Regions from separate parts of the Clostridium senegalense genome, predicted to be linked through region 2. Evidence: a T-box and tRNA genes for the amino acid it is inferred to sense, from the RefSeq annotation. Region 2 holds a T-box; the other holds one or more tRNA genes.
The links. The T-box of region 2 lies ahead of leuS (leucine--tRNA ligase). A T-box ahead of a tRNA ligase gene usually reads a tRNA of that ligase, here a tRNA-Leu.
Positions count from the first base shown of each region.

Region 1: it encodes a tRNA-Leu, which carries the amino acid that the T-box ahead of leuS (leucine--tRNA ligase) is inferred to sense. The anticodon was not compared.

Region 1 covers NZ_JAHLNC010000014.1:32,149-48,881, reverse strand. Annotated here, with positions in the region: gene folK (2-amino-4-hydroxy-6-hydroxymethyldihydropteridine diphosphokinase) at 1-586, shown strand, start outside; gene KQI36_RS16465 (DUF4883 family protein) at 654-1,238, opposite strand; tRNA gene KQI36_RS16460 (tRNA-Leu) at 2,248-2,329, opposite strand; gene KQI36_RS16455 (alanine/glycine:cation symporter family protein) at 3,147-4,505, shown strand; gene glsA (glutaminase A) at 4,568-5,482, opposite strand; gene KQI36_RS16445 (ABC-F family ATP-binding cassette domain-containing protein) at 6,237-8,147, shown strand; gene KQI36_RS16440 (HD domain-containing protein) at 8,549-9,229, shown strand; gene KQI36_RS16435 (MATE family efflux transporter) at 9,576-10,913, shown strand; gene KQI36_RS16430 (DUF4003 family protein) at 10,984-11,973, opposite strand; gene KQI36_RS16425 (GxGYxYP domain-containing protein) at 12,162-14,639, opposite strand; gene KQI36_RS16420 (MptD family putative ECF transporter S component) at 14,974-15,576, shown strand; gene KQI36_RS16415 (energy-coupling factor transporter transmembrane component T) at 15,576-16,271, shown strand.
Region 2 covers NZ_JAHLNC010000002.1:163,218-179,950, reverse strand. Annotated here, with positions in the region: gene KQI36_RS06090 (2-hydroxyacyl-CoA dehydratase) at 1-2,078, shown strand, start outside; gene KQI36_RS06085 (DUF2225 domain-containing protein) at 2,143-3,063, opposite strand; gene yjbM (GTP diphosphokinase) at 3,492-4,286, shown strand; T-box leader at 4,353-4,552, shown strand; gene leuS (leucine--tRNA ligase) at 4,623-7,058, shown strand; gene KQI36_RS06070 (hypothetical protein) at 7,122-7,652, opposite strand; gene KQI36_RS06065 (J domain-containing protein) at 7,733-8,353, opposite strand; gene KQI36_RS06060 (DUF5685 family protein) at 8,463-9,326, opposite strand; gene KQI36_RS06055 (class IV adenylate cyclase) at 9,326-9,874, opposite strand; gene KQI36_RS06050 (methyl-accepting chemotaxis protein) at 10,247-11,710, shown strand; gene KQI36_RS06045 (hypothetical protein) at 11,810-12,043, opposite strand; gene KQI36_RS06040 (nucleoid-associated protein) at 12,231-13,265, opposite strand; gene KQI36_RS06035 (hypothetical protein) at 13,492-13,758, shown strand; gene fba (class II fructose-1,6-bisphosphate aldolase) at 13,931-14,878, opposite strand; gene KQI36_RS06025 (DUF4363 family protein) at 15,132-15,512, opposite strand; gene KQI36_RS06020 (DUF421 domain-containing protein) at 15,541-16,359, opposite strand.

The sequences.
Region 1 (16,733 bases), on a different contig from region 2:
GTTGATTAATTCTATAATGTTTAAATATAATATTATTAATAAAATAAGTTTAGAATTAAAAAAACCTTGGGCACCAGTAAAAAAACACTTAGATTATGTTGCAATAAAAATGGAGCGTTCATGGCATGAAGCAATAATTGCTGTTGGTGCTAATATAGGTGACAAAAAACAGAATATTATGAATGCCTTTGAAATAATAAACAATTCTAAACATACTAAAATAGAGGAAATTGCTAATTTTTATGAGACAGAGCCTTTTGGTTATGAAGATCAAGATATGTTTTTAAATACAGCTATAAAAATAAAGACAATGCTTAGTCCTAAAAGACTTATGGAATATCTACTTGAAGTAGAGAAAGATTTAAAAAGAGAAAGAATAATAAGATGGGGACCAAGAACATTAGACTTAGATGTAATCTTCTATGAAGATTTAATTAGTTATGAAAAAGATATAATACTTCCACATCCAAGAATGGAGGAAAGATTATTTGTATTAGATCCACTGTGCGATATAGTGCCGTATAAAGTTCATCCAATTTTAAATAAAAGAGTAATTGATATAAAAAAAGAATTGGAAAACAAATAAAAAATATAAACTAAATGAGCATAATATACTTGGTAAACTAAAAGTTGATTAAAAAAAGAGGGCATTTCTAATTGCCCTCTTTTTCTTCTTTAGATTCATTAGGTTCTTTTATAGGTTGTTCTTTTTCAATATTCTCTCTTTTATCTGGTATATCTTCTTCATCTTTGTTTAGTGAATTATCAGTAAAGTATTTACAAAGGCCATATACGTTATAAGCTATAGGTACTTGAGATATATCCATATAATCTTTTGAGTGATTTCCATCCCATGGATAAATAGATATATATTTTTCATTATAAACATTTATAACATATTTACAATTATCAAAAGTTATAAAAACTTTATAAGTTATTTTTTCATCACTTAGATCTACTGAATCTTTTTCTAAAGCATAATCCTTTTTTAAAGAATTCATGAATTTTAAAACATCAAAAGATTGTTCCTCTGTTAAAGTTTGTTGCTTGTACATATTTACATCAAAAACTGAAACCTCTGTTGGAGGGTTTTCTATGTAAGAATTTATTAAGTTTTCTGTATAAAAATTTATACTAGGTTTTTCTTTTTTAAAAATAAATTTTAAGTCACTAGAGCATCCAGTAAGTGTAACGGACATAAAAATTACACAAATTATAACTGAAAGCCTTTTGTACATAAAAAATCAACTCCTTGTCTAATTAGTATATATATCTAAAATATGAAGAGGAGTTATAAATTATTACAAAAGCAATTAATTAACTAATACTCATATAGGGAAACAATTTAGAACTTAAATTTATACATCAAATTTTTATTATCAGTTAAGAAAAATAAGTGCAAATATGTTTAGTTAAGAATTATGAATTTAGGATGAAAGTGGCAACCACTTTCTTTGAAAAGAGGTTCGGGACTGGCTTTGAATTTTTAGATATAAGTATAAAGTTAGAAGAGCATCAAGTGTTAGCGAAGAAAATAAATTTATCGTGCCTGTCCCATTTGTGATGGAGATAGAACTTGGGTGAATTGATTATTTAGTTGATGTAGAGAGTTTTAAAGAAATTGACAAAGGACAATTGACAGTGTTGGTTAAAACTGGATTCCAGTTTCTTTTCAATTTAAGGGAGTAAATTCTGGGTTTAGGATATAAAACAAACAAAAGCTATATTCAAAACTTGTAGCCGTAACAAGAAGGAGAGGTTCATTTAATTGTACCACCATAAAAAACTCTAGTGCTCAATAAAAAGGGGAGATAAAATAAATTATCGAGCAAAGAACCAGTACTTGAGCTGCAAAGCAGCGTACTTGTTAGGTACTGGTTCTTTGCTTATTTTGTTATGGGTATACAGTAATTATGGAATCTACAGTTAAGCGAAGAAAATATCCGAAAATGAACCTGTCCCACTTGTTATGGAATAAAAGTCTTGGATAATTGCTTATTTAGAAGTTTTAATTTTGTAGATTTAAAAATATGTTGAGAATTACTAGGAACGAAGTGAATAGTAATAACCACAACTGTTCACTATTCACTCTTAAATTTTAACTAAACTAATACGTTAGTTATTGATAAAATATTAATTTGAGTTTTCTCATTTGATAAATGAACAAGTTTAAAAGTTACATTAAAACCTTGTATATAATTATTTATAAACAAAACAAAAAACATGGTTTATAAAAAACCATGTTTTTGGTGCTAGTGACGAGAGTCGAACTCGTACGGTTTCCCGTTCGATTTTGAGTCGAATGCGTCTGCCATTCCGCCACACTAGCAAATTGCCAACTGACAATATTTATTTTAGCATGATACATATTAAAAATCAATAGTTTTTTATAAAAAAGTTCCAAATTTAACTAAAGGTAATAAAAAATAATTACATTATTAAGAAAGATCTAAAAAAATAATTTAAATATATTAAAATAAGAAAGTAAATTTTAAACAATAATTATAGAGTATTAAAAAACTTATTAAATAAAATTTAATACTGGTATATATAACATATAGTTTATTATAGGTATAATTCAATTAATATCATAGGAAATAATTTCATATTAATTGAATTAATTAATAAATGGTTAAATATGTATTAATGATAGAAATAAGGTATATTCGTAAGTTGAAAAGAATATTTTTAAAGTATATATAAGATTAGTTCAAAATACCATACAAATATAGTTAGTTAAGGATTAAGAATTAAAAATTATTGATGAAACTGAGCGTCAGTTTCTTAAAGTTAAAAATACGTTGAGAATTACTAGGAACAAAGTGAATAGTAATAACCACTAGAGCAAATAGATACATATATATTTAAGCAATTTATAATTATAAAAAATATAAAATTAAACGTTAGAAAAAAGAACAAATAAAAGCTAGTTATTTGTGGTAACTAATAGTATTTACAAAATATAAAGCTCTAATATTAATTAGTTTAATTAATTACTTAAACTATTTATTTTAAATTAAGGTAATAAGAAGGTGATAAAAGTTATATTAGAGATACAAAATTAAGTAGATTTATTTTGTACTTCTATATGAGCAAATTTAAATTTAAATAGCAAAAATTTAATCAATACTATAGGAGGATTATTTATGGATGGATTACTTAATGCTATTACCAATTTAAATGAGGTGCTTTGGAGTAGTGTTTTATTAGTGCTGCTATTAGGTACAGGAATATTTTTTACAATTAGGTTAAAGTTTGTTCAGGTTAGAAAGTTTGGTGAAGGTTTTAAAAGGGTTTTTGGTGGTATAAATTTAAAAGGAAAAAAAGCAGGCAAAGATGGTATGAGTTCTTTCCAAGCTGTAGCTACAGCAATTGCTGCACAAGTAGGAACAGGAAACCTTGCAGGAGCTGCTACAGCAATTGCTGCTGGTGGACCTGGTGCTATCTTCTGGATGTGGGTCAGTGCATTTTTAGGAATGTCTACAATATATGCAGAAGCTGTTCTAGCTCAATTGTTTAAAACTAGAGTTGAAGGCGAAGTTACAGGAGGACCAGCGTATTATATTAAAAATGGTATTAAAAACAAAAAAATTGGTGGATTTTTATCTGTATTTTTTGCTATATCATGTACACTAGCATTAGGATTTATGGGGAATGCAGTTCAAGCAAATTCCATATCAGATGCTTTTAATAACTCCTTTGGAGTTTCTCCATTAATAGTAGGTATAATAGTTTCAATTATAGGTGGGTTTGTATTTTTCGGAGGTATGGGACGTATAGCATCTGTAACAGAAAAAGTTGTTCCATTTATGGCTGGTATGTATATACTTGTTGGAGTAATAGTAATTGCTATGAATGGAAATCAGTTACTTCCAGCATTTAAAGCCATTTTTGTAGGAGCTTTTAATCCACAAGCTGTAGTTGGTGGTGCAATAGGTATAACTATAAGACAGGCTGTAAGATATGGTGTTTCAAGAGGATTATTTTCTAATGAAGCAGGAATGGGTTCAACTCCACATGCTCATGCAGTTGCAAATGTTAAACATCCAAGTGAGCAAGGATCTGTGGCTATAGTAAGTGTATTTATAGATACATTTGTAATTCTTACATTAACAGCATTAGTTATAATAACAAGTGGAGCATTAAATGAAGGAAACTTAACAGGTATACAATTAACACAAAGAGCATTTGAATTAACATTAGGTAGTTTTGGTGATGTTTTTGTAGCAATATGTTTATTATTCTTTGCGTTCTCAACAATAATTGGGTGGTATTTCTTTGGAGAAAATAACATAAAGTTTTTATTTGGAAAAAAAGGATTAACTCCTTATAGAATATTAGTTATGATAGTAGTTATTATTGGATCCACACTAAAAGTTGATTTAGTATGGCAGTTAGCAGATACTTTTAATGGATTAATGGTTATTCCTAATTTAATAGCATTATTAGTATTAAGTAGATTAGTTGTTAAAGCCACAAAGGATTATGATGAGTTAAAGAAATAGAAATATAAAAAATATAAAGGAAACGTTAAGATTAACGTTTCCTTTTTTATCTTAAGAGTATATTAGAATATACTTAAATCTAATTCGTTAGAAAGGTATTCTAAAACTTTTAATCCACCACAACTATTTCCTTTAGAATCTAGAGCAGGTCCAACTAAACCAATGCCCATTCTTCTAGGAACAGCAGCCATTATACCACCGCCAACTCCACTTTTAGAAGGGATTCCAATATGTACAGCGAATTTACCAGATGCATCATACATTCCGCAAGTAACCATTATAGTTTTTATCATTCTGCATATATCTCTAGATATAATTCTTTCACCGTTTATAAGTACACCGTCATTAGCAAGCATAGCTCCGATTCTAGCTAAATCTCTGCAAGTAACTTCCATAGAACATGCTTTGAAGTAAACATCAAGAATTTCTTCAACTTCACCTTCTATTATGCCGTTACCTTTCATGTAATAAGCAAGTGCTCTATTTCTATCTCCAGTAGCTTTTTCGCTTCTATAAACATCTTCATTTATCTCAATAGTATCATTTTCACAAATTTTTCTTGTGAAATTAAGGATAGTTTTAATTTTATCTTCAGGACTTTCTCCGTTTAATAAAGAAGTAACAGCTATAGCTCCTGCATTTATCATTGGGTTTAAAGGCTTTTTCTGGGGGCTGGTTTCAAGATTTGTTATAGAGTTGAACGCAAGTTCTGTAGGTTCCATACCAACCTTAGAAAAAACATATTCTGATCCGTTTTGTAATATTGCAACCATTAAGGTTATAACCTTAGATATACTTTGAATAGTAAAACTAGTATCATAGTCTCCTGAATAGTACTCTTTTCCATCTAATGTAGTGATGCATATTCCTAAAACATTTGGATCAGCTTTTGCAAGCTCAGGAATGTAATCTGCTACAGCACCTTTTTGAGTCCAATCTCTACTTTTTTCAATAATATTATCTAAAATTCTTTTCATAAGTCCACTCCTTTATAATCTCAATGTTTTTTTGTTAAAGTCTTTTTAAATTATTATAAATATAATTATATCATCTATAATATGAATTATATTATGCAAAAGACTTTAATTTTGAAAAACTAAAAACAATATTTGTATAATATTAAAATAAATACAAAGCAAAACATTCAGCAAAAACTTAATTGTTATATCAGTTTTAATATAAAAAGTATTAAGACAATTTTGAATATGTAAACACAACTAAGAATTTATGAATTTGAATTGCTATAAAAATAAAAAATAAATAATAATAAAATTTTCTTGTGAAATAAAATAATAATCAAATTATTAACAAAATACTATACATTGAGTATATATGCTTTTTAAGTGAAAATCAATTACTAAACTTAAATTATATTAAAAAAATGTTATTAATATATAAATTTAGTAACTTTATATAGAAAAAATATGTAAAATGTGGTAAAAAACACGGATTAAATAATGATATGTGTTAAAAGTATAACTTTACATATTTTAAAGGTAAACTAGCAGAAAAATTTAATATAGTATATAATTTATTTAAGTATTATATGGATACAAGCTCAAGTTTAAATCTGTTAAATAATTTGAAAATATTTTCATGTTATAAGAAAGTACTTACTTTAGATACTTACGAGCTTGCGTCATTCTTTTAGACTTCCAAGTATTAAGATAAAATATCTTACAAGTAAGCTTGGAGTCATATAGATAAATTAAAGCAAGAGGATGGTAATAAATGAATTTAATAACTTTAGATAATATAACTAAAAGCTATAGTGATAAAATTTTACTAAATGATATAAAATTAACGATTTCTAGTGAAGATAAAATTGGGATTATAGGAGTGAATGGTGCTGGTAAATCGACTCTTTTGAAAATTGTTGCTGGAATAGAAAATTATGAGAATGGAACTATAGTAAAAATGAATGGGTTAAGAGTAGAATATTTAGCTCAAGAAGTGTTTTACGATGATGAAGATAATGTTTTAGATTTAGTGTTTAAAGGATCTTCAGAAGTTATGAAAGTTTTAAGAGAATATGAAGAGACTGTATATAATCTAGAGAAGGATAGTACTAATACTAAATTTCAAAATAAATTAACAGCATTACAAAATAAAATGGATGCTTTAAATGGATGGCAAGTTGAAAGTGATGCTAAAAGAATTTTAACGAAACTTGGAGTAAATAACTTTAATGAAAAAGTGAAAAATTTATCCGGTGGACAAAGAAAAAGAATAGCATTAGCTAGTAGTTTAATTGCACAGTGTGATATTTTGATATTAGATGAGCCTACAAATCATATGGACAATGAGGCTATTGAATGGCTTGAAAATGAATTGAAAGTAAGAAAATGTGCATTGCTTATGATTACTCATGATAGATATTTTTTAGATAGGGTTGCAAATAAAATTTTTGAAATAGAAAAAGGTAATTTATATACATATGATGGAAATTATTCTGTTTTTGTTGAGAAAAGAATAGAACGTATGGAAATGCAAGAGAGTCTTGAAAGAAAAAGACAAAATTTATATAGAAGAGAGCTTGAATGGGTAAAAAGAGGTGCAAAGGCAAGAAGTACTAAGCAAAAGGCAAGACTTGATAGATTTGAAGAAATTAAAAATGGAAAAATTGATATAAGTAGTGAAAAAGTTAATATAAGTACTGGCAGTAGCAGACTTGGTAAAAAAATAATAGAAGCTGAAAATATAAGTAAAAATTTTGATGATAAACTTATAATAAAAGACTTTAACTATATAGCTACTAAAGAAGATAGAGTTGGAATAATAGGGAATAATGGGATAGGAAAGTCTACTCTTTTAAATATTTTAAGTGATAAATTAGAACCAGACAGTGGAGTAATTACCTTTGGGGACACAGTAAAACTTGGATATTTTTCACAAGAAAATGAAGATATGAATTATGATCTAAGAGCTATAGATTATATAAAAGAAAGTGCGGAATTTATAACAACTAATGATGGAAGTAAAATATCTGCATCTCAAATGCTTGAAAGATTTTTATTTGAAGGACCTAGTCAGTATACACCTATAAATAAACTTTCCGGTGGTGAAAGAAGAAGATTATATCTACTAAAAATACTTATGGAGAGTCCTAATGTATTATTTTTAGATGAGCCTACCAATGATTTAGATATTGATACTTTAGCAATACTTGAGCAATATTTAGAGGAGTTTAATGGCACAGTAATAACTGTATCCCACGATAGATATTTTTTAAATAGAGTAGCTAACAAAATACTTTCTTTTAGAGGAAATGGTGAAATTATAGAAATTACAGGAAACTATAGTGATTATAAAGATTATGAAGAAGCATTTTTAAAAGAAGAAGGGGATAAAAAAGAGGTTAAAGAAAAAACTGAATATAAAAATAGGAAAAAAGATAAACCACTAAAATTCTCCTTTAAAGAACAAAAAGAATATGAAGAAATAGATGATAATATTTCATCAAAAGAAGAAGAAATAGAAAATATAGAAAAAGAAATAGCTAAAAATGGAAGCGATTTTGTGAAGTTACAAGAGCTATTAAAAGCTCAAGAGACATTAAAAGGTGAACTTGATTATTTAATGGAAAGATGGGTATACCTAAATGAGCTTGCAGATAGAATAGAAGAGCAGAAGAATAATTAAAATAACGCCATTTAAAGATAGTTTTAAAAACTATCTTTAAATGGCTTATTTAGTTTAAGTGGTTATATTTAATAAAAATTTAAACTTTTGATATTAAACTGACAAGGTTAAAATATAAAATTGTTTTAAGTAATAAATAATTTTATATTTATTCATCAAATTTTTGTTATTAGTTAAAAAAGCAAGTATAAATATAGTTAGTTTAAAAATTAGAAATTAACAGTTAAGGTTTAAGAATAAAACTGGAAATTAGTTTCTTTTGATTTAATCATATAATTTTCTTTGCAAATTTATAAAAAGATACGTTGAGAATTACTAGGAACGAAGTGAGTAGTAATAACCACAACTATTAACTCTTAATTCTCAACTAGAAAAATCTTATATATACTGGAGGTGGAACCTTGAGAAAAAAATTGATAATTATTTTGTGTGGTATATCTATAATCAGTTTAATTAGTGGCAGTTTTATATATGTAAAAAATAAAAATCATTCTAAAAGTATAGGTACTAATACCATAAATGAAAATGGTAGCAATATTACATATAATGAAGAAGAGATATTAAAAAAAATAAGAGAAATAAATAAATCATTAGGTGAAAAAGATGCTGAAGAGCTAGTAGAGCATAGCAAAAAAGTAAAAGAAATATCATTAATACTTTTTGATGAGTTAGGAATGGATGAAAAATATAAAGATATAGTTGGGATTTCAGCATTACTTCATGATATTCAAAAGCATACTGGTGATGAACATAATAAAGTTGGTGCAAAATATTTGGAAGAAAATATGGATAAAATTTTAAATTGTGATGATAAAGCTAAAGAACTTATAATATTGGCAGTAAGATGGCATAAAGGATCTAAATATACAGAAGAGATAAAAGATGAAAATTATTTGAAAGTTGTTGAAACTGTAAGGGCAGCAGATAAAATAGCAAAACTCTTTAAAGATAATAATAGTACTTTAGATGAAAATAAGTTAGAAGCAAAATCTAAAATAGATGAACTACAAAATAGTGATATAAAAGAAGCTTCATATAAGCTTATAGATGAGTATTACAATAAGATTAACAATCAATCTTAAAAATTAGATTTGTATAGGGAAACAAGCTCAAATTTAAATTTATTCAATAACTTTAAAATATTTTCATACAAAATGTAGTGTTGAATTCTAAGCGATTCAGAGCATGTCTCACTATTTGGGGTATCCAAGTTTTGGAATGGATAATTTTAAAAGTCAACTTAGAACACTATATATTAAAAATATAATTTTAAAAGTTTTTATTGACAATTATTTTTTTTATATGATATTATCAATAATGTCATCGGAGGATATATTTGTAATATATGCCGGATAAGATGGTTAACTATTGTTAACTGACTTATCCGGTTTTTTTAGTAATAATTAAATAATTGGGAGAAGGGGTAAAATGGAAAAAAATAATAAAATTTTAACAGAAGGCAACATTTATAAATCCTTACTGATGTTTGCTATACCATTTTTAATCGCAAATTTTATACAAGCTTTATATGGGGCCGTTGATATGGCTATAGTAGGATGGTTTGGAAGTTCAATTAGTATATCCGCAGTATCAATTGGAAGTCAAGTTATGCAAATATTGACGAGCTTAATATCAGGATTAACTATGGGGGGAACCATATTAATAGCTCAATACTTTGGTGCGGAAAAGGAAAAAGATACAGTTGAAACAATAAGTACTATGCTAACATTATTTGTTGGTTTTGCAATTTTATTTACTATAGTTATGATGTTTTTAACACCATCATTTTTAAAAATGTTAAGAACACCAGTAGAAGCATTTAGTGGAGCAAAAGAATATGTTCTAATTTGCTCAGCAGGAATAATATTTATTTTTGGGTATAATGGTATTAGTGCCATGTTAAGAGGAATAGGAGATTCTAAAAGCCCTATGATTTTTATTGCAATTGCTTGTATTACCAATATCGTTCTTGATTTAATTTTGGTTGGAAAATTTAAATTAGGTCCATCAGGAGCAGCAATAGCTACTATAGCATCTCAAGGTGTTAGTGTAGTACTAGCTATTATTTATTTAAGCAAAAGAAATTTTATATTTCAGTTTAAATTCAAAAACTTTAAAATACATAAGGATAAAGCATTAAAGCTTATAAAGCTAGGAATACCAGTATCGCTTCAAGAAACAATGGTTTCAGTATCTTTTTTAATTATAACAGCTATTATAAATACTTTAGGAGTAGTTCCAGCAGCAGCAGTGGGAATAGCCAGCAAATTTGATATGTTTGCAATGCTTCCAGCTATTGCATTTTCAGGTGCAATAACATCAATTACAGCGCAAAACATTGGTGCTAATAAACCAGAACGTGCTAAAAAAGCTTTAAATGCTAGTATGTTACTTGCTTTTTTATGTTCCATAGTATTCTTTGCCTGGGCCCAAATAAATGCTCAGTCAATTATGCATATGTTTAAAGCAGATGTAGATGTAACTTTGGCAGGATCACAATATATGAGAACATTTAGTATTGATTTCATGTTAGTTGCATTTGGGTTTTGTCAAAATGGTTTCTTAAATGGATGTGGAAGAACTAAATTTACAATGATTAATGGAATTTTAGCATCAATTTTAATTCGTGTACCATTAGCGTATATATTAAGTGTTTATATACCAACTAGTTTACTAGGAATAGGCCTTGCAGCGCCAATAGCAACATTTATTTCTGTAACTATATCTTTTGTATATATAAAAAGTGGAAGATGGAATAAAATTTAAGTAAAAATAATAAAACCATTGAAAAATAACAATTTATTTTTCAATGGTTTATTAAATTTAACAGTTTAAACTAGTTACTAGCACTAGATGCTGCAGCGGCAGATGAAACAGCTGCCATTGTAGCTATTTCTATTGCAATAGCTACAGTTAATGCAACATTATTTGTAGTATTTATTAAATTATCTTTAATAACTTCATCCATGGTATCAATATACATTGAAGTTACTAAAGATGCAGAAATCATATTTCTAATCAATGCTCCCATAGAAATGGTACCAAACCCTTTTTCTTTTTTTAATTCATTACTTGTAGTAACAATAGTTTTAGCAAAAGCATCAGTGTCATCTGTGACAAAAGAGGCTATACCTAAAAGTGGCAAAGAATAGCTTTTCAAAGGAACGTTGTAGGTTTCAAGTTTTTCTTTAAGCTCAACAACTTTTTTACACTTATCTTCTGCTGGAAGATTTATAAAGCACAATACATGAGATAATGTTTGAAGGTTATTTCCGCTCCAAAGTCCATGTTTTTTAAGAATAGTATAACATTTTTCTATTTCATTAAAAGTTTCATCATAATTCTTAGAAGTTGTAGCAATCATAGCAGCACAAGCTATATCCTCGTGACCGGTTAAAAATCTATGATTGTTTTTCATAAGATTGTATACAGTTCTTGTATTTATTATAGCATCATTTGTATTAACTCTATCTTTTGCATCAAAAATAACTTGAGCTGCTAAAACAAGATATTGATTTGAAAAAAATTGTTCTTTTAATTTATTATATATATTTATAATTTCCTCTAAACTAGCCTCCATATTATCAGTAAGTGAAATATTTACAGCTAGAGTCAATAGATTATTTCCTCTAAAATTTGAAAATATAGACGTTTTACCTTTGATTAAATTAATAGCCATATTAATTTTTTCAGCATCAACATTTTTATCTTTTAATGTTACATTTAAAGCATTGCATTTTTTAAAAAGACTCATTCCAAAAGTACCATGAACTTCATCTAAACCATGGCAATTATGTATCATTAAATTTAATTTATCACAAATCATATTGTTTCCCCCATAAAAGTAAGATAAATTTTAAAATTATCATGTTATTTTAATCATTTAGTAAGTAATAATATTATTACAAAAATTATTTTAACATAGAATTTAATGGTTAAAATTACAAAAAAATTACAAAATTAAAAAAATAATACCTTAATTATAATATATAACTAATAATGAAATATTTTTAATTAGTGCGTAACATTCTTAGATATAATTTCCATAAATATTTTAGGAGTTACTATTTCAACATTAGGATTTTCTTTAAGCTTATCAACAGCATATTTAACATTACTTAAATCTTTACTCCAAGCATGAACATAAACAAAGGTATAGCTATTAGCATCACGAATGTCTGTCTGGCCTGATTTAACTCTATCATTTATATTCTTAATTAAAGTATCTTCATCCTCTAAGTTACTCCAAAGCAAATCCCTACAGGATACAATAGGTTTATTATTAGACCAATTAATCTTTCCATGATAGTTGTCATGTCTATGATAATCAAGATAAAATAATCCATCTATATTAGATTTAATAGTAAATTTATCCCAAAGTTCATTATTATAAAAAGATGAGTCGTCTATAATTGCAACATATTTTTCATCGGTCTTTTTCATATATTCATTTAATTTAGTAGTATATGATGTTAGAGCATTTGTATTAAATTTACTAGGATATATATATCCATTACCTGATGGAGAAACTATAAAATAATCATTATTAGTTCCATTAGAAGCAGTTTTATAATATAAATCAAATACAGTAGGAGACAAAAAAAATAATGATGGACTTAGAGACCAACCTAAATTAAATTCTCCTCTATATGGAGAGCCAAACCACTTTAAAGAACCATAATTACTTCCAAGGTTCCATTGTTGATTATCACCATCGGATATTATAAATGTTACATAATGAGCATTTTTTTTATTGGGAATATTTTGCGATGATTTTTGATTAACAGGTAATGAATCAAATGCACTTAATACAGTTAAATTATAAGACCAATCTGCAGCGACCATACCTACACCATATTTTGATGTTGTACTTACATTTGTAAATTCATCAGGGCCCCAACCTAAACAAATAGAGTCTAGTTCCATAGATGAAAATATTTTATCTCTAAGAGAAGTGTCACTTACACTATCTTCATAAAATATCAAGGATTTAGTCATTATAGCATAATCTCTTAAAGCAGTGTCTTTTTCAGGAGAAAGTTGAATTACTATTGAGTGATTTAAACCTTTATCCCATAAATTATCATAAGCCCAGTTCTTATCAGTATTTCTACAATCCCCTTTAATTTTTGTTATACCATAAGATTTTACTTTGTCTTGAAGTGTTTCATCAATAGCAATGCAATTATTTAATGATGCAAAAGAACAGGCATTATTTATTGAAGGATTTTTTGTAGATGTAGTGTTATAAAGTACGTATCCATCAGTATAATCTTTAAATGTATTCAATAATTCCCAAGGGTCTGAAATATTTTTACATATAATACCGTAATTATTTTTCAAATCATTTAGCCATATTTCATAATCAGGTTGGGAAGAGTTAAGTGTATATATCTGAGAAGAACATTTAGGATTAACTATTCCTTGAAGAGTAGATATCATTGTTCTTTCACTAGCAGTCATTACATTTTGTGAAATGACATATAAAGTAGTTGGAGTTTTAGAATTTTTTATGTAGTAAGATTTAGAGGTAGAATTAGATAAAAAAGCAATAGGAAAAAAACTATTGCTTGTAGTTGTAGTTTTTTTCCAATCGCTATATTTAATGTTAAAGTTATCACCGTTTTCTTTACAGTATTTATAAAAGTTCTGTAAAAATGCAAGAGAATTTTTATCATAAAAAGGTTTAATTGGGGTGTCTTTTAAATTACCTAGTAATATTTGTCTTTTTATAATATCTTCAGCTGAAACATCTTTATAGTTTTTAATCATATCATACATAACCATAAATGTTGTGGTTCGACCTACACCATGTTTGCAGTGAAAATGAAGCCATGTATTTTTCGGTTGTGACTTTATTGTTTCAATAAAGTAATCAACCATATCATCCGTAGGAAGATTATTATCAGTAACAGGAATACGGATATATGATAATGAATTAGAAGTAACAAGTTTTTCTTCATTTTCAACAGTAACTGGAACTACAGTGAAATTAGGATTGTTATAAACTTTTATAGGATCACCTAATTTAATAGTATCTAAATCATTTTTTTCTTTTTTAATAACTTCATCTTTGGATAATCCTACATTAGCATTATTTTGAGTGTTTGCCCAACTAACAGGGAAGCTATTTATAAATCCATGAGATTCTTGTCTTAAATCAACAACTGTTATTGGAAGCTTTGTATCTATATTTTTTATTAGAATAGGTAAATTATGTCCAGAAAATTGATGACTACCAGAGATATTTAACTTATCTAGGCCAGTAAGATTTAAATTAGCATTATTTTTTATACTTGAAATATCAGAAGTTTTACGGAAAGTTTCAGGAACTTGATTGTAATGTGATGCATTGGATACATCTAACACAAGATTTACAGTGTTTAGTGGAGTATCATATGCTTTGATATTTTGTGGTTTTATTAATATACCGTAGAACATACAGAAAAATATTAATAAAAAAGAAATATGATTTTTAAATTTTTTATTCAATTATTATCACCTCCATAGAATAGTATAAAATTTTATTATAAATTTATAACTATATATAGGATGTGCGTAATAAAAAATTTATATGTAAGTATTTATATGAAATATAATTTTAAAATATCACTAACGGTCAATGTTAATACAGTATAGGACAAGAACAACTTATTGATATTGATTATCAATTGCCACAAATATATACTTAAAATTAATAGGAGGACATTACAATGTCTTAGAATTATAGGAAAACAAGAATACATAAAAAATTGTATAAGGAGATGGGAGTATGTAAAAAAAGTTAATTTAAATAATAATTAAATTTAAAAGGAGGAGTTTTAGTATGTCTAACTTAAAAACTAATAAGTTACAAACAAAGGATTTAGTTACTATAGGTATTTTTACAGCAATATATTTTGTAATAACTATATTAGTTATGATTTTAGTTGCAATAGCGCCTGTTATATGGTTACTATATCCTGGAATTTTAGCAGTTGTTTGTGGTGTTGTATATATGCTATTAACAGCCAAAATTGAAAAAACTGGTCCAGTATTTATTATGAGTACTATAACAGGAATTATATATTTAGTTACAGGAGAATGTACATGGGTGATATTAGCAACTTATGTAGTTACAGGATTAATTGCTGAGGTAATTCGTAGTTCTTTTGGATATAAAAGCTTTAAAGGTAATTTATTTTCTTATTGTGTATTCTCACTTGGAATGATTGGCTCACCACTACCATTGTGGTTATTTCATGATAGTTTTATTCAATCAATAATAGAGATGGGTATGGATCCATCTTATGTCGAAAAGATATCAACAATGGTTTCTGGATGGTCTTTTATAGGCATGATAATTGTAACTATAATTTGTGCAATAATAGGTGGATTTATTGGTAAATCAATGTTGAAAAAACATTTTCAAAAAGCAGGTATTGTTTAATGGAAAGTGTATCAAATAAAAGTTATTTGAATTTAGACCCAAGAACTAAACTAGTATTATTGTTTATAACTAATATTATTATTTTTTCAACTACACAGGTATATATTGAGATAGCAGTGGTATTGCTTCTTATGATGCTTATATCACTATGCGGATGTTTCAAGTCAATTTTAAAATTAGTAATAGTTTTTTTTTCATTAATATTAATTCAATTTTATGTAATACCAGTGTTACCAGCTATACTTGTAATGACATTTAATGTCCTTGCAGTTTATGCAAGGAAAATACTTCCTTGTTTGATGATTGGTACACTTATAGTTAAGACTACGCCAGTAAGGCTAATTATGTTGTCTTTAAGAAAATGGAAAGTTCCACAAAAAATTTTAATACCCTTAGCTATTACTATACGTTATTTTCCTTCTATTAAAGAAGAATATTCATACATTAAAGATGCAATGAAGTTAAGAGGAATAAAAGGTGTTGTAAAAAAGGTTGAGTGTGTATATGTTCCATTATTAATATCTGCAACACATACTGCAGAAGAATTAAGTGAAGCTGCAATAACAAGGGGCATTGAAAATCCTGTACCTAAAACTAGTGTAATAAATATTAAATTTCATTTTCAAGATTATTTTTCTTTGGTTGTAGGTGTGGTTTGTATGATAATTGCATTTACTGTGAAAATTCAAATTTAAAAGTAAAATTTATGTTTTAAAATATATAGAGAAACAAGCTCCAATTTAAATTTATACATCAAATTTTTCTTATCAGTTGAGAAAAATAAGTACAAATATAGTTATTATGAATTTAGGATGAAAGTGGAAATCACTTTCTGAAAATGATTTTAAAAAATCTATCAATATAATTTGCTTTGCAAATTTATAAAAAGGTACGTTGAGAATTACTAGGAACGAAGTGATTAGTAATAACTACAACTGTTAACTATTCACTCTTAACTTTTAACTAAAATAATCTTTTAGTTATTGATAAAACATTAATTTAAATTTTCTCATTTGATAAATGAATAAGTTTAAAATTTAATTTGGAACCCTATAGTGGTTAGCTGAAAATAATTAATTTTATAATTAAGTTCCTATTATTTTAATCTAGTACTTTCAGCTTTCCATTTTTATAAAATTAGAGAACTTATATTAATA
Region 2 (16,733 bases):
TAGATTTAATAAATAAAGATGTAGATGCTATATTTTATCCTTGTATTATGTATGAAAACAAAGAACAGGAAGAAGCAACAAATCAGTTTAATTGTCCAATGGTTATATCTTATCCAGAAGTAATTAAAAATAATGTAGATTTGTTAAAAGAAACAAATACTAAATTTATTAATCCATTTTTAACTTTAGGAAATATTTCTAAACTAAAAAAAGGATTATATATAGCATTACAAGAATTTAGCATAGGCAGAAATGAAATTAATGAGGCTGTTGATAGAGCTTGGCATGAAGTTTTGGAGTTTAAAAAAGATATAAGGAAAAAAGGTGAAGAAACACTTAAATATTTAAGAGATAACAATAAAAAAGGAATAGTTTTAGCAGGAAGACCATACCATATTGATCCAGAAATTAATCACGGAATAGATAAGCTTATAACAGGATTAGGAATAGCTGTACTTACAGAAGACTCTGTTGATCATTTGGAAAAAGTAGATAGACCATTAAGAGTTGTAGATCAATGGACATATCATTCAAGATTGTATGCAGCAGCTAGCTTTGTATGTAAAGAACCTAATTTAGAATTAATTCAGCTTAATTCCTTTGGGTGTGGATTGGATGCAGTAACCACTGATCAGGTTCAAGAAATATTGAAAGGATATGGAAAAATATATACAACTATTAAAATAGATGAAGTTAATAATTTAGGAGCTGTTAGAATAAGAGTTAGATCTTTAAAAGCAGCAATGAAAGATAGAGAAAAACAAAATATAGATTATAAACAAGTTGAAAAAAGCAATGAAAGAGTTATTTTTACTAAAAAAATGAGAAAAAATCATACTATTTTAGCACCACAAATGGCACCTATTCATTTTAAGCTTTTACAAGGTGCAATATCTTCTTGTGGATATAATTTAGAAGTATTGCCTTCAGTAGATACTAAGGCTGTTGATGAAGGGCTAAAATATGTTAATAATGATGCATGTTATCCATCTATAATAGTAATAGGTCAAATAATAAGTGCTTTAAAATCAGGAAAATATGATGTTGATAATACATCAGTTATAATAAGTCAAACTGGTGGTGGATGTAGAGCAACTAATTATATAGGATTTTTAAGAAAGGCATTAAAGGATGCTGGATTAGAAAATGTTCCTGTAATTTCGGTAAATGCTTGTGGCTTAGAAAAAAACCCAGGGTTTAAATATAGTCTAGAAATGGCTAGAAAGGCAGTTATTGCAGTAATATATGGTGATTTATTTATGCAATGTATGCTAAGGGTAAGACCTTATGAAAAGATAAAGGGAAGCACAAATCAGTTATATGAAAAGTGGAACAATATTATAAAGCAACAAATATTTAATGGTGATTATAAAAAGTTAAAGGAAAATATAAAAAATGTGGTTCGTGATTTTGATAATTTAGAAATAAAGGATTTAAATAAACCAAAAGTCGGGGTTGTTGGAGAAATATTAGTAAAATTTCATCCTACAGCTAACAATAATATTGTAGATATTCTAGAAGAAGAAGGGGCAGAAGTTGTTGTTCCAGATTTAACAAATTTCTTCTTATATTGTTCTTATAATGGTAAGGTGAATTTTGAAAATAATTTAGGAGGAAAGACTAGCGATATAGTTGGTGATATAATTATTAAATATGTGGAAAATTACAGGAAATATGTTAGAGAAGCTTTAGATAAAAGTAAAAGATTTACATCACCTTGTAGAATTGAAGAGTTAGCAAAAGAAGCAAAGAATATACTTTCTCTTTGCAATCAAACAGGAGAAGGTTGGTTCTTGACAGCAGAAATGATAGAGCTAATAAAAAGTGGAACTAAAAATATAGTATGTATGCAACCATTTGCTTGTTTACCAAACCATGTTACAGGAAAGGGTATGATAAAAGAGTTAAAAAGACATTTTGAAGATGCTAATATAGTTCCTATAGATTATGACCCAGGAGCAAGTGAAGCTAATCAATTAAATAGAATAAAGCTTTTATTATCAATATCAAAGAAAAATATGGAACGTGATTATTTACAAACTTTAGATGAAGTTGCAGCAAGTACTAAAAGAGATTAAATTTATAAAAAATGTCACAAAGTGATTTATATCATTTTGTGACATTTTTATTTTTATAGAAAGGTTACTTTTTTAAAATTTTAGCCAATATTCCTTTATTAGGGCTTTTAATTTTAGTTATAGAAACTTGAGATTTATTAGAGTCAATACCATTATCTAAGTCTATATTACTTTCTATAATATCTTTATTTTTAATTTTTTCTTCTAACATTTGAGATTCTTTTATCAAATCTCTCTGAGTTCTTGTAAGATCTTTTAGCGTAGAAGATACTCCAGGAGTAGTTAAAACTCTTGAGAACCAATTTAAACTTGCATTATAGTTCCCAAGTCTTCTATTGATTTCACCTATTAAATACATTAAGATAAATTTATTCATTTTATAAATAGGCAATGATTCTTTAGAAAAGGCAAATTCAAATCCTTCCAAAGCAGAAGTAAGAAAAGTTCTTTCAAGTTCTTTATCTTTATCAGAATTACCTAATCTATACATCCAAGCTAATTTCAAGCATATCATAGCTTTTGTACCAGCTTTACTATTTATATAAGTTGCATTAAGTAATGCAAGCTTATAGCGCTCTATAGCAATTTCTCTTGTATAGGTTTCAGGATAAGTTCTTGATTTGAATTTTTGAGAAATATTAGTTTTAACTAGTTCTTTTTGTCGCTCTGTAATTTTATTAAAGTCTACTTTAAGTGCTGAATATCCACAATGTTCACAAACATAAACATCATAAAAATAAGGATTTATTAAATCATATCTTATAAAAAAATCAGAGTCCTTGGAAATCATTCTATATGAATTACTTTTAAGAGCTAATTGTTTAAAAGTATTTTCGCAAACGGGACAAATTATAGTTTTTTTGTATAATAATGAAAAATTTTTATGTTGTGTTTCAAGTTCTTGAAGTTCCTCTTTTTTGTAGAGCGTTAAATTATCAGTATCTTTAAATCCAACATTTTCTAGTCCGGAAAATATACTATTCATAATATCACCACCTTGAAGGATTTAGTCATATTTAATTAAATAATATATCAGATATTATGTATATTTTGAGAATGTAGTATAAAAAAGTGATATATATTTCATAAAATATACTTTGTAATTCTGGTTATTATTTTTTTATATGCTTTAGTAAAAATCATAATCATAATTATAAATAAATTAATTAATCTATATATTAAAATATAGATGTTACTTTTATGTAAATATAATAAAATTTGTTCAAATAATATTTGTAAATATGTTATGATTTTCTAAAAAGAAAAAAGAATTTTAAATAAATTGATATTTTCCTATAATAACATTATATTATATATATGTACGTTAACTCAAAGGTTAGTATAAATATATAATATAAAAATAATGTACAAATACCATATTTGATAGTTTTTTTTATGTAAAGGGTGAATTTTATGGCAGTAATAGAATGGAAAAAGTTTTTAATACCTTATGATCAAGCAGTAGAGGAATTAAAAGTGAAATTAAGAAGTATTAGGAGAGAATTAAGAAAAAAAAATGAATATTCTCCTATAGAATTTGTAACAGCAAGGGTTAAAGAAGTTTCAAGTATATTAGAAAAGGCAAATAAATTTGATATACCATTAGATAGAATAGCATATGAAATGGAAGATATAGCAGGTATAAGAATAATGTGCCAGTTCGTTGATGATATAGATAAGGTTGTAGAACTTATAAGACAAAGAAGAGATATGCAAATAATATATGAAAAAGATTATGTTGCTAACGTTAAAACTAGTGGATATAGAAGTTATCATATGATAATAAAGTATCCAGTTAATATGGCAGATGGACAGACTGAAATATTAGCAGAATTTCAAATAAGAACGTTAGCTATGAACTTTTGGGCAACAGTAGAGCATTCACTTAATTATAAATATAAGCATGATATACCAACAGATATTAGGGGGAAATTAAAGAATGCTGCAGATGCAGCTTTTAAATTAGATGAACAAATGCTTGAAATAAAAGATGAGATAAAAGATGCACAAAAGTTATTTGAAGTGAAATCAAGTTTAGTAACTAGTATAGTTGAAAACATACTTACGTTATCTTCTTTAGGTAAAATTGCAGAAGCCTCTAGATTTTCAGAGTCGTTAAATAGACTTTTGGAAGTAGGGGAAATACATGAACTTAATGCCTTGTTAGAAGAAACAAAAAAAGTTTTAGATAAATATAATAAAAGATAAACTTTAACATAAAAATGTTGACTTTTTTTATAATTAAAGATATAATACATTATTAATTGAATATATACTATTGCGTTGATTAGGAGTAGTAATATTAATTTTAGTTTTAAGAGAGCTACAATGTGGTGCGATGTAGTAACTAAAAAATATGAACTTGCTTATGAGCTTACTTGTGACAAACAAGTACGGTTATACCGTTATAATATTAAAGTGGGGCTTTTGCCTAATTAGAGTGGTACCGCGGAACTATAGCTTTCGTCTCTTTATTTAGAGATGAAGGCTTTTTATTTTTTTATAAATGATTTACACAAATTAATTAACAAGGAGGATTTAAAAATGGGAAATTATAATACTACCATTGATAAAAAATGGCAAGAAAAATGGGAAGAAACAGGAATTTATAAGTTTGATAACAACAATCTTGATAAGAAATTATATGTCTTAGAAATGTTTTCGTATCCTTCAGGAAGTCAACTACATGCAGGACATTGGTTTAACTATGGACCGGTTGATTCTTGGGCTAGATTAAAAAGAATGCAGGGATATAATGTGTTCCAACCAATGGGTTTTGATGCATTTGGTCTTCCAGCAGAAAATTTTGCAATAAAAACAGGGATTCATCCAATGGACTCTACTGAAAAAAATATTGTTACAATGGAAAAACAGTTAAGAGCTATGGGAGCAATGTTTAACTGGGAAAATGAAGTTATTACTTGCAGACCAGATTATTATAAATGGACTCAATGGTTGTTCTTAAAACTTTATGAAAAAGGTCTTGCTTATAGAAAAAATGCTCCAGTTAACTGGTGCCCTAGTTGTAATACAGTTTTAGCTAATGAGCAAGTTGTTGATGGATTCTGTGAAAGATGTGAAAGTGAAGTTACTAAAAAGAACTTAACTCAATGGTTTTTAAAAATAACTGATTATGCAGATGAACTTTTAGAAAAAATAGATACATTAGATTGGCCAGAAAAAACTAAAGCTATGCAAAAACATTGGATTGGAAAATCTACAGGGGCAGAAGCAACATTTAAAGTTGATGGAAAAGACATTGAATTTGATGTATTTACTACAAGGGTTGATACTTTGTTTGGAGTTACATATGTTGTGTTAGCACCAGAGAATGAGTTGGTAGAAAAATTAACTACAGAAGAATTTAGAGCTTCTATTGAAGAATACAAAGAGACTGCAAAAAAACAATCCGATATTGAAAGACAGTCTATAACTAGAGAAAAAACAGGAGTATTTACTGGTTCTTATGCTATAAATCCAATAAATGGACGTAAAGTGCCAATTTGGATTGGTGATTATGTTTTAAATACTTATGGAACTGGTGCTGTAATGGCGGTTCCAGCTCATGATGAAAGAGATTTTGCATTTGCAACGAAGTATAATTTACCAATAGAAAGAGTTATTGAAGGTGGAGAACTTCCATTTACAGAAAAAGGGATATTAGTTAATAGTGAAGAATTTAATGGATTATGTGGTGATGAAGCTAAAGAAGCTGTTATTAAAAAACTTGAAAATATAGGTCTTGGAGATAGAAAAATAAACTTTAGACTTAGAGATTGGTTAGTTTCTAGACAAAGATACTGGGGAGCTCCTATTCCAATGATACATTGCGAAAAATGTGGGGTAGTTCCAGTTCCAGAAAAAGATTTACCAGTTGAACTTCCATATGATGTTGAATTTGCACCAGATGGAAAATCACCATTAGCTAAATCAGAAAGCTTTGTAAATACTACTTGTCCTTGTTGTGGTGCTGCTGCAAAAAGAGAAGTAGATACTTTAGATACATTTGTATGTTCTTCATTCTATTATTTAAGATATACTGATAATAAAAATGAAGAAATATGTTTTGACAGTGAAAAAGCAAATAAAATGTTGCCAGTTGACAAGTATGTTGGTGGACCAGAACATGCGTGTATGCACTTGTTATATGCAAGATTTATAACTAAAGCTTTAAGAGATATGGGGTATATAAACTTTGATGAGCCATTTAAATCTTTAACTCACCAAGGACTTATATTAGGACCAGATGGATTGAAAATGAGTAAATCAAAAGGAAATACAATCTCTCCTGATGATTATATAAAAGAATTCGGTGCTGATGTATTTAGAATGTATCTAATGTTCGGTTTTGGATACACTGAAGGTGGAGCATGGAGCGATGATGGAATAAAATCTATTGGTAAATTTATTGAAAGAGTTGAAAGAATTATAGAACACTCAATAGCTGAGCTTAGAAATAAAGATAATAATAAGGACATTATGGAGTCAGATGAAAAAGAGCTTAACTATTGGAGACATTTTGCTATAAAAAATGTAACTGAAGATGGCGATAAAATGCAGTTTAATACTGCAATAGCTAGAATGATGGAATTTACAAATGCATTATCTAAATACTTAAATGTAAAAGTTAAGAATGTAAGTTTCTTAAAAGAAACATTAGTAGATTATATAAAACTTTTAGCACCATTTGCACCTCATTTTGCTGAAGAACAGTGGGAAGCTTTAGGTATGAATTTCTCTGTGTTTAATGAAAAGTGGCCAGAATTTGATGCAAATGCATTAATTAAAGATGAAGTTGAAATAGCTATTCAAATAAACGGAAAAATAAAAGCTAAGATAAATATTCCAACCAATCTTGATGAAGAAGGAATAAAAGAAGCATCATTAAATAATGAAGTGATAAAAGAAAATATTGAAGGCAAAACTGTAAGAAAAGTTATAGTAATAAAAGGTAGACTTGTTAATATAGTTGCAAATTAAAAAAAGGTGGATAATCCACCTTTTTTATTATAATCTTAATAAAAATGCTCATTTTATATAAAATTAAATATGTTTAAGTATCTTATCCTTTATATAACTTATAAAAAAGGTTAAGGCATAGTCATATATATAAAAACCTATTTCATACATAACAACAAAAATTAAAATTGTTGATGGATTAATTTTCAAAATTTCTAGTATTTGATTTTTAGAAATAAATAGTATTGTTGAAATGTAATAAAATAATAAACAGGAAATATTAAAATATATAAACTTAAGCATAAGTTCTAAGTATAGTTTATTTATGCCTTCTATTAAAAATTTTATTAGTCCATAAATTCCAAAAAATATAGTATATATAAGCCATATGGATTTTTGTGGAATTAAAAAATATGAAAGAAGAGATACAGATATATATACTATAATAGAAGGCTTAAATCCTATAGTTAAAATAGATATAGGAATTATAGTAGAGGCTATACCTAATATAAATAACGTATTAAATGGTATAAAAACCGTTAAGTATAAAATAATAATACTTAATGCAACATAAATTCCACCTTTAGTTATCATATCAGTTTTATTAGTTGCCAATATTAGCACCTCCTAAAAAAATAAAGATAAGGCTTATTATTTCTTTGATTATGCTTAAGAGGATTATAATTAATCCTCTATTAACAACAACTTATTAGGTCACCACCGCAGCATTCACAGCAAGTATCTAATACCCATAATTTACATAACAAATCACAACAACCATCACTATCATGTGTAGTTTTTCTGTAATTTCCTCTATATGAATTTTGTCTCATTGATAATTCATTTAATGCACGTTGATATTCAAAATTGTTAGGATCCATTCTACAAGCTTGAGATATTAGATTATATGCACTATCAAACCAATTTTTTCTTAAGTTAACCATTCCCATAAGGAAATGCCATTCTGCAGTTCTATTGTTTATAGAATTTAACTTTTTTTCAGCACTGGAAATATTTCCTGAATTTAAGTCAGTTCTAATAGATTGATAAAGTGAAAAATCATTTCCCGTATTAGAGTAATTTTGTGAATTAGAGCTAGTATAAGAACCTTGACTATAACTATTACGGTTATTATTTTTAGTTAATGAATCATAGGCTTCATTAATTTCACGCATTTTTTCTTCTGCAAGTTCCCTTAAGGGGTTATTACCATATTGATCAGGATGATATTGTTTAGCTAACTTTCTATAAGCAGATTTTATTTCATCTTCTGTAGCATTTTCTTTTATGCCTAAAACTTCATATGGATTTCTCATCGTATTACACTCCTTGAATTTAATTGCATTTAATTACATAATAAATAAATTGGATTTATAAATTATTATTAAATAGGTTTTATAAAATATAAATTTAAAACATTTTATGTTATTCTTTTTTATGAGTTTTTATATTTTCTATTTTTTCCATCAATCCTAAATTTAAAATATTATCTAAAAGATCTTTGTTTTTCAATATAGATAGTTCTGATAAACTACGTACACAACCTTCTGCACTCATTATAAGATTAAACTCAATTCTATCTTTTATTGAATTAAGAAATTCGTCATAAGGCAGGTTATCATTATTAAATGCTCTGTTTATTGGATTGAATTTATTTTCAGACATATCTTTTTCTAGGTCATCATATCCATCTATTAAATATATAAAACGTCCTAAATTATATCCTAGATTATATAATTTATCCTTTAGGTTGTTATCAGTAGCATATTCGCAAATTATAGTTCCAGTTAAATCTGCAAAAATGTGAGCAACTTCATCTATATTTAAAATATCAGAGCTATTTTCTATTTTAGATAAGTTTTTAAGACTATCTTCCATATAATTTAAAAGATAATTCTTTTTATCATCGGTTGTATTTATATATCCTTTTAAGCCAAAAGCTAATATTTTGCTAGATTTAGAATTATCATCTTGAAAATTATCTAAAAGCTTAAAATAAGCTAAAGCTACATTGCAAAAGGCAGCGTAATCTAAAGCACCATTATTTATAACCTTTAATTTTTTTTTCATAGGATGAGCAATGCAAACTGTAGGATTAAATTGAATTTTTTCATTATTCAAACTATCAAGCAAAATTCCTAAAAAAGTCATATCATAATTTAAAGTAAATCTAGGCAAATTACCAAAATTATTTTTTATAGCTAAACATAAGCCACAGTAATATGCCTTGAATTTTTCATAATCTTTTACTTTAAGTTCCATTTTACAGGGGGTTACATATCCAAACATTATATACCTTTTAATCCTTTATCACTTTCAAGAATTTCATAAATTGTTTTAGATGTAGTGTCATTCATTGAATAGCCAAGCAAATTAACAACTTCTATTATTTCATCTTCATAAGAAGATTCTATTTCTATATAAGGAAAAGGACAGTAAGATTTATCATTTATATCTATTTCTATTAAAGTATTTTTATATTTATAGCTTTCTCTATATTTTTTTATAGATTCAATAAGTTCTAAACCAAGAGATTCAAAAATTCTCTTTCCTTCTTCTCCATTATCTATAAGAACTTCACATTCTTCCATAATTTTATATTTTTCTTGACTTAATAACTTTTTAGTAGTCATATAAGCTAAAGTTTTATTATTTATAATATCATTAACTTCTCTTATTCTAGCATATCCTTTAGCGTTTAACATTCTCTTGTCATTAAAATCATATATATTATTTATTTGATTTTCTTCTTTTACTTTTATAGCATTAATGTTGTTTAATTTACTTCTAATATCATCAATATTTATATGTATAATTCTTAATTCCATTTCTTGCATAAAGTTCACTCCTAATTAATTAAAGTTATAGTAAAATACCATATTAAAATATTTTAAGGTTTTTTATATGAATTATTATAACACAATTAGGGTTATATATATAAAATTGTTCTTAACAAAATATGGGTATAAAGCAATGTTTATGAAAATATAATTATATACGAATATATAATTATATTATAAATTTAAATTAAGGTATTTAAGTGACAATTAAAAATTATTTTTGAAAAGTATATTATTTACATTAATATTTAAAATTAAATATTAACTATAATGTGAATATGTGGTATAATAATTATTAATTAATAATATTTATTAATTAATAAAATAAATTTCAATTTTAGGTGAGTGTATTTAGGGGGATAGAATTTTATGTTAGGTGTATCAAAATTAAGAAAACAATTAAATGTATTAAAAGAATTTTATAAAGAAAAAGATATAAAAGGTATTGAAAATTTAAATGACTTAAGTAAAGCGAGTGAGATAAAATTTTTTTGTAAAATTTTTAGTGGTATATTAAAGGTGGCGTCAAAAGTTGAAAATTTAATTAAAGGAGTACTTGGATTATCTACAAAAATAAGTAATTTTAATGTAGAATTAGTACATTATGCAAAAGAACTTAAAACAACATCAAATGGATTAAAAGAGTCTTCGGAAAATTTAGCAGCTGTTATAGAAGAAACTGGAGCTAGTATAGAGGAGGTATCTGCTGCTATTTCTAGTAATACTGGAGCTTTAGAAAATATAATGAATAAAACAGATTTTTTAGATGAAACATTAGAAAATAGTAGTACTACTTTAAAAGAAATATTAGAGGTAAATGAAGAAGTTACAGAAAATTCTTCAATTATGAAAAATAATATGGATAATTTATCTGTAGTAATAGATGAGATGAGAAATATATTAGATGGAATATATAATATAGCGGATAATACTAAATTATTAGCTTTAAATGCTAGTATAGAAGCAGCCAGAGCAGGGGAAAATGGAAGAGGATTTGCGGTTGTAGCAGAAGAAATAAGAAGTTTATCAGAAAACACAACTAATCAGTTAGAAGTAATTCAAGATTTTGTTAATAAGATAGAGAATTCTTCAATAAAAAGTAGTGAAAGTGTTACTAATACTGTAGATTCTATAGAAAAACTAGAAGGTTATACAACTAAAATAGCTAATTCCTTTGATGAGAGTAAAAATGCAATAAAGAGTATAGTTAATAGTATAGAAAGTGTTACATATAATATGAGTGAGGTAAGTGCAGCAGTTGAGGAGATTAATGCAACTGTAGATGTAATAACTACAGATGGTAATAGAGTTAATGACATTTCAAGTATTATAGATGATAAAGCTTCAAATATAATGACTGTAGGATTGGAATTAGGAAAAATAGAAGATGAAGTCTCTATATTAGCCAAAGTTAGTGGTGAAATAGGTAGTGAAGAAATATTTAAGATTTCTAATGATGACTTTATAACTAATATAGATTTAGCTATAAGTGCTCATAAAAATTGGGTTAATAATATTAAGGAGATGGCAAAAAATATGAAAGCTATACCATTGCAAATGGATGGTAATAAATGTGGGTTTGGACATTTTTATAATTCTGTTAGTCCGTTAAATAAAAAGGTTTTGGATGTTTGGACTAATATAGATGAAACACATAAACAGCTTCATAACATGGGGCATATAGTGGAGGAGAATATAGAAAAAGGTGATAAGAGTAATGCTTTAAATAACGCTAAGAAAGCTGAAAATTTATCTTTTGAAATAATAGGAAAACTGGAAGAAATAAAAAGTATAGCAGTTAATTTAGAAAAAGAAAAAAATACCGTATTTTAAATATATAAATATATAATGAAGATAAAAAAGGTGTATTCAAAATTACTATAGTAATTTTAAATACACTTTTTTAACTTAAATAATAATTTTATAAGGCAATTATTTAAGTTCTAAAATCCAATTTTCACCATTTTCAAGAGTGCCCTGTTCAATAATAGTGTTGTTAGTAGCAATTGGATTGTTAGAAACCTTGAATGTGGCATATTTTTCCCCTTTGATATTAATTTCATATGCGTCACAATCTTGATTGCTTAAAGGAGTAACAGCAAATCTATCGCTTTTTAAAACTCCTGATACGATATTTTTAATTTGATCATTATTATAATCAGACATAATGGCTCCCCCTTTTGTAATTAAGATCAAAAATATTTGAAAGGTTTAATCTATAATTAGATTTGTTTGGTATTAAATCCTTTAATTGTAATGAATTCATTTATAGAAAATCATAATACAATCTATAGATTAATATTATGAGAATAGTTTTTACTAATTTTTATAAAATATAATAAAAGCTTTAAAATTATTTTTCTTCATAATTCATAATATGCTTCAAAACCATATTAATGCTACCATCACCATTACGCTTTATTTCAAACCTATTTAAATCCCTATAAGCTTCTTCTGAAATATATAAATCAAGGTCTTTATCAATCTTTAATCTTATTCTTTTTAATTTTTTTTCTACCCATTCTTTATCTACAGTTATTTTTTCACTAACCCCTTGTTCTTTAGCAAAAGTTTTAAAACTTTCTTTTAATTCATCATTATCTTTAAAAGCCTCCTCAGAAAATTGATTCAAGTCTATATTTTCCTCTTTTAAAGATTGTTTTATATGACTTCTTACTTTTTCTTGATCTGAAGCATTTTCATTAAAGTTATTCTTAGTCCATTTTTCTGCAACTTTAACAAAATTTTTAGTCATGTCACGCTCATTATCAATTATTTTACAACCTAAAAAATTATCAATAAAGTAGTTAGAACCGTAGTCTTCAGCATTCTTATTTTTACTTTGTTTATCAATAATCATAAGATCAAATTCATTATCAGTATCTATAGTTTTGATAAAAGCACATTTTTGTATTCTAGAACTAGAAGAAGGTAGGCCTGTAAATTGAGGAACTATATCTATACCTATTTTGTTGTCTACATATTCAATTGTATGCATATAATTTTTTATATAATCCATTTTAAAAATACATATGAATAATCCGTATTCTGTAGTAAAGCTTACTGTAACTAAGTCACAAGATGGAATATTTCCTTTGGAACGCATAAGCATAAACATTTGTTTTGCAAATTCCTTAGATACGTTTATAATATTATTTTCACCATTTAGAAATTCTTGAGAAAGTTCTTTTACTATATTTCTATCTTCAGAGAAAAAAGCATATTTTAATTCCTCATCCTTTAAGCAACGTTGTATATGCTTCATTAAAAAGGCATATATTTCATCATTTAATTCTAAAGCAAACTCATTTAGAATAGGTTCATCACTATTATTATCTAAAACATGAATAACAGCTTCAATTATGTTAATTTCTTTTATATATTGCAAAAAAATCACTCCTAAAAAAATATATTAAAACCATATTTTATGTCTAAGATTTATTATAACAATTTTTGTAGAAAGAAAACAAATAAATAAGGAACATAAAAAAATGATTTTAATCTTTGAATTATATTGAAAATTATATATGTTTAATTTAACTAAGGATATTGTAACTGATTCATATCATTAGTCATAACAATAATTATATAATAATAAAATTAGGTGATATATTATGAAAGACATTATAAATTATTTTTTTGGAATTAAAAGATTCATATCTATATTATTAACAATTACATTTTGTATTTTATCTATAAAAGGCAATATAAGTGGAGAGCAATTTGTAACTATATTTGCTGTAATAATATCTTTCTATTTTGGACAGTCTACAGCTAGAAAAGCTATATCAGACACTAAATCAATGATAGGAATAGATGATGTTAGTAAATTAGGGAGTGGAAAAGAAAATGAAGATTTAACATCAGAGTCAGAAGGTTAAAATACAATTTAAAAATAACAAAAATATCATGGAATCCCATGATATTTTTGTTAGTATAAATTATAATAAAGTTAGTATAGGTTCTAAAAGTATTTTTAGTAAGGGAAATTTAGAACCTAATACTTTAAGAAGAAACATCATTAAATAACTTCTATTTAAAGTTATTTTAAAATTAATTCATAGAATTTGCAGAACCTAAAACAGTATCTATTTTATTTTCAACTAAACTTTGAATGTTTTTTCTTGCCTCACCAAGATATTTTCTAGGGTCAAATTGACTAGGATTTTCTGCTAAGTATTTTCTTATAGTACCAGTCATTGCAAGTCTTATATCAGTATCCATATTTATTTTGCATACTGACATAGATGAAGCTTTTCTAAGCATTTCTACAGGAACACCTTTTGCTCCATTTATTTCTCCACCATTGTCGTTACACATTTTAACATAGTTTTCATCAACAGATGATGCACCGTGTAAAACTATAGGGAAGTTTTTTATTCCATCATTTTCTAGTTTTTTTGTTATAGTTTCTAATCTATCAAAATCTAATTTAGCATCACCTTTGAACTTATAAGCACCATGGCTTGTTCCAATAGCAATGGCTAATGAATCTACACCTGTTCTTTTTACAAAATCAACAGCTTGGTCTGGGTCTGTATAGGTAGCTTCATGAGAAGCAACTTTAACCTCATCTTCAACACCAGCTAATTTTCCAAGTTCAGCCTCAACTACAACACCTCTTGCATGTGCATAATCTACAACCTCTTTAGTAAGTCTAACATTTTCTTCATATTCATAATGAGAACCATCAAACATTACTGAAGTAAATCCAACTTCTATACATTTTTTAACTAGTTCTAAAGAATCACCGTGGTCTAAATGTAAAGCAATATCTAAATTACTTTCTTTAACTGCCGCATCTACTAGAGATTTTAAATAATCAGGTCTCATATATTTTAAAGCACTTCCAGAAACTTGAAGTATAACTGCAGAATTTTTAGTTTTACAACCGTCAACTATTCCTTGTACGATCTCCATATCATTAATATTAAAAGCACCAATAGCATATTTTCCTTGGAATGCTTTATTAAACATTTCTTTAGTAGTAACTAAAGCCATAATAACTCCACCTTTCACTATATAATTTTAATATGACTAAATATACATATGTTTTGAAATACATTATTATACACTATATTTATGAATATGTATTTTGTCTTTTAAGATGGCAATGTTAATAACAAAATTTTCTTAAAATAATTATAACATAATTTTGCTATTTTGCTATACTAATTATTAAAAAAAATATAAAATAATAACACAAATTTATAAATATATATCATAATTGTTAAATAGAGTACAACAATAGAGTCTAAAATATATTTTTAAGTGTTATTTTTTCTTCATCTTTCATAGCTTCAATTAAACCTTTAATAGCATGAATTGTCGATAATGAATGTGATTTATCTTTTTCATTTATAAATTGAGTTGCTTTAAGTGTTTCAATATATAAATTATCTAAATGTTCATGATCAGAAAATAAAGATATAAATTGAATTGATTTTTCAAAATCATCTAGAAGCTTTAAAGAATTAATATAAGCATTATCCCATTGGTTAAAAGCAATATATTCTTCAGTTTCAGTAGCTAGGTCAATTAGATATTCACAGCTACTAATAGTATAGTTTGTAGAATAATATATCCCTATAAGCATTATAACAAAAATAGTTAAAGGTAAAATAATTTTTTTCATTTTTTTACTCCCTTTTAAAAATTTTCATTTATTTTTTATCTTTTTTATTATTATTTTTTATAAAATCTGACAATCCATTTTTAATTTGGTTACTTTCATTAATATTAGTATCATTATTAACAACATCATTTTTATCTTTACATTTCCCTACAGAGGTTGCATCATGATCTACTTTTTGAGTTTTTTCTTGAATAAAGAATTTATCATCATCATATACAATAGCTATAAAAACATTTCTATAATCGTCAATGTTATGTTTTCTAAGTTGTTTTTTTAACCAAGTTTCATTTTGATGAAGTTCAGATAAATTATATTTATTAATTACTCCATCACTTACGACTATCAGGGGTAGAGGCTTATCTTTGATATTTACATTTAAATGCTTAGGAGTAATTGGAGCAATACACTCTTTTGGCATAACAGAAATAGTTCCATTAGTTTCTAATATTGCATAGTGGATATCAGCAAGATTAAAGTAGCCATTTAATCTTAATTCTTCTAATAAATCATCTAAATTAAATCTTTGATTTTTTAATTCATCAATATCAACTTTTCCATCTTTGATAAGGATGCTTGGTTCACCATTAAAAATACTTCTAATTTTTTCACTTTTAAGTTGTAAAAAAGAAGTTATAACTTGTAACATAACAATTGTTATTATAGGAACTACAGAATTTGTTAAAGGAATTCGATTGTCCTCCATAGGTAAAACTCCTAATTCAGAAATCATAAGAGCTGTAACTAAATCAAAGGGTTCTAGTTGACCTAACTGCCTTTTACCCATAATTCTCATCATAAAAAGTAAAAAAAAGTAAAGTATTATTGTTCTTATTAAAGATATAATCAATTTAAATGATTACCTCCCTTCTTATTGTTAATGATTATTTTTTAGATTTTTAAATATTGGTTTTGAAAAATTTAATTAATTACAGTTATATTTATTTTTATCAACTCATAACAAAGATTTGATGAATAAACTAAAATATAAGATTATATCCTTATATAACCACGTAGTTAAAAAACAATACATTTAGTGATAATATTTATATTAAGGACATAGCTAATAATATTGTGTGTTTAAAAAAGAAAAATATTACTTTGAAATTAAAAAATATTGTATTTATTTAAAATAGTTATGAAGAAAAAAATATAGGTTAAAATAATATTAATTAATAAAAAAATTAGATACAAAAAATATTAGCTTCAATATAATAGTAATAT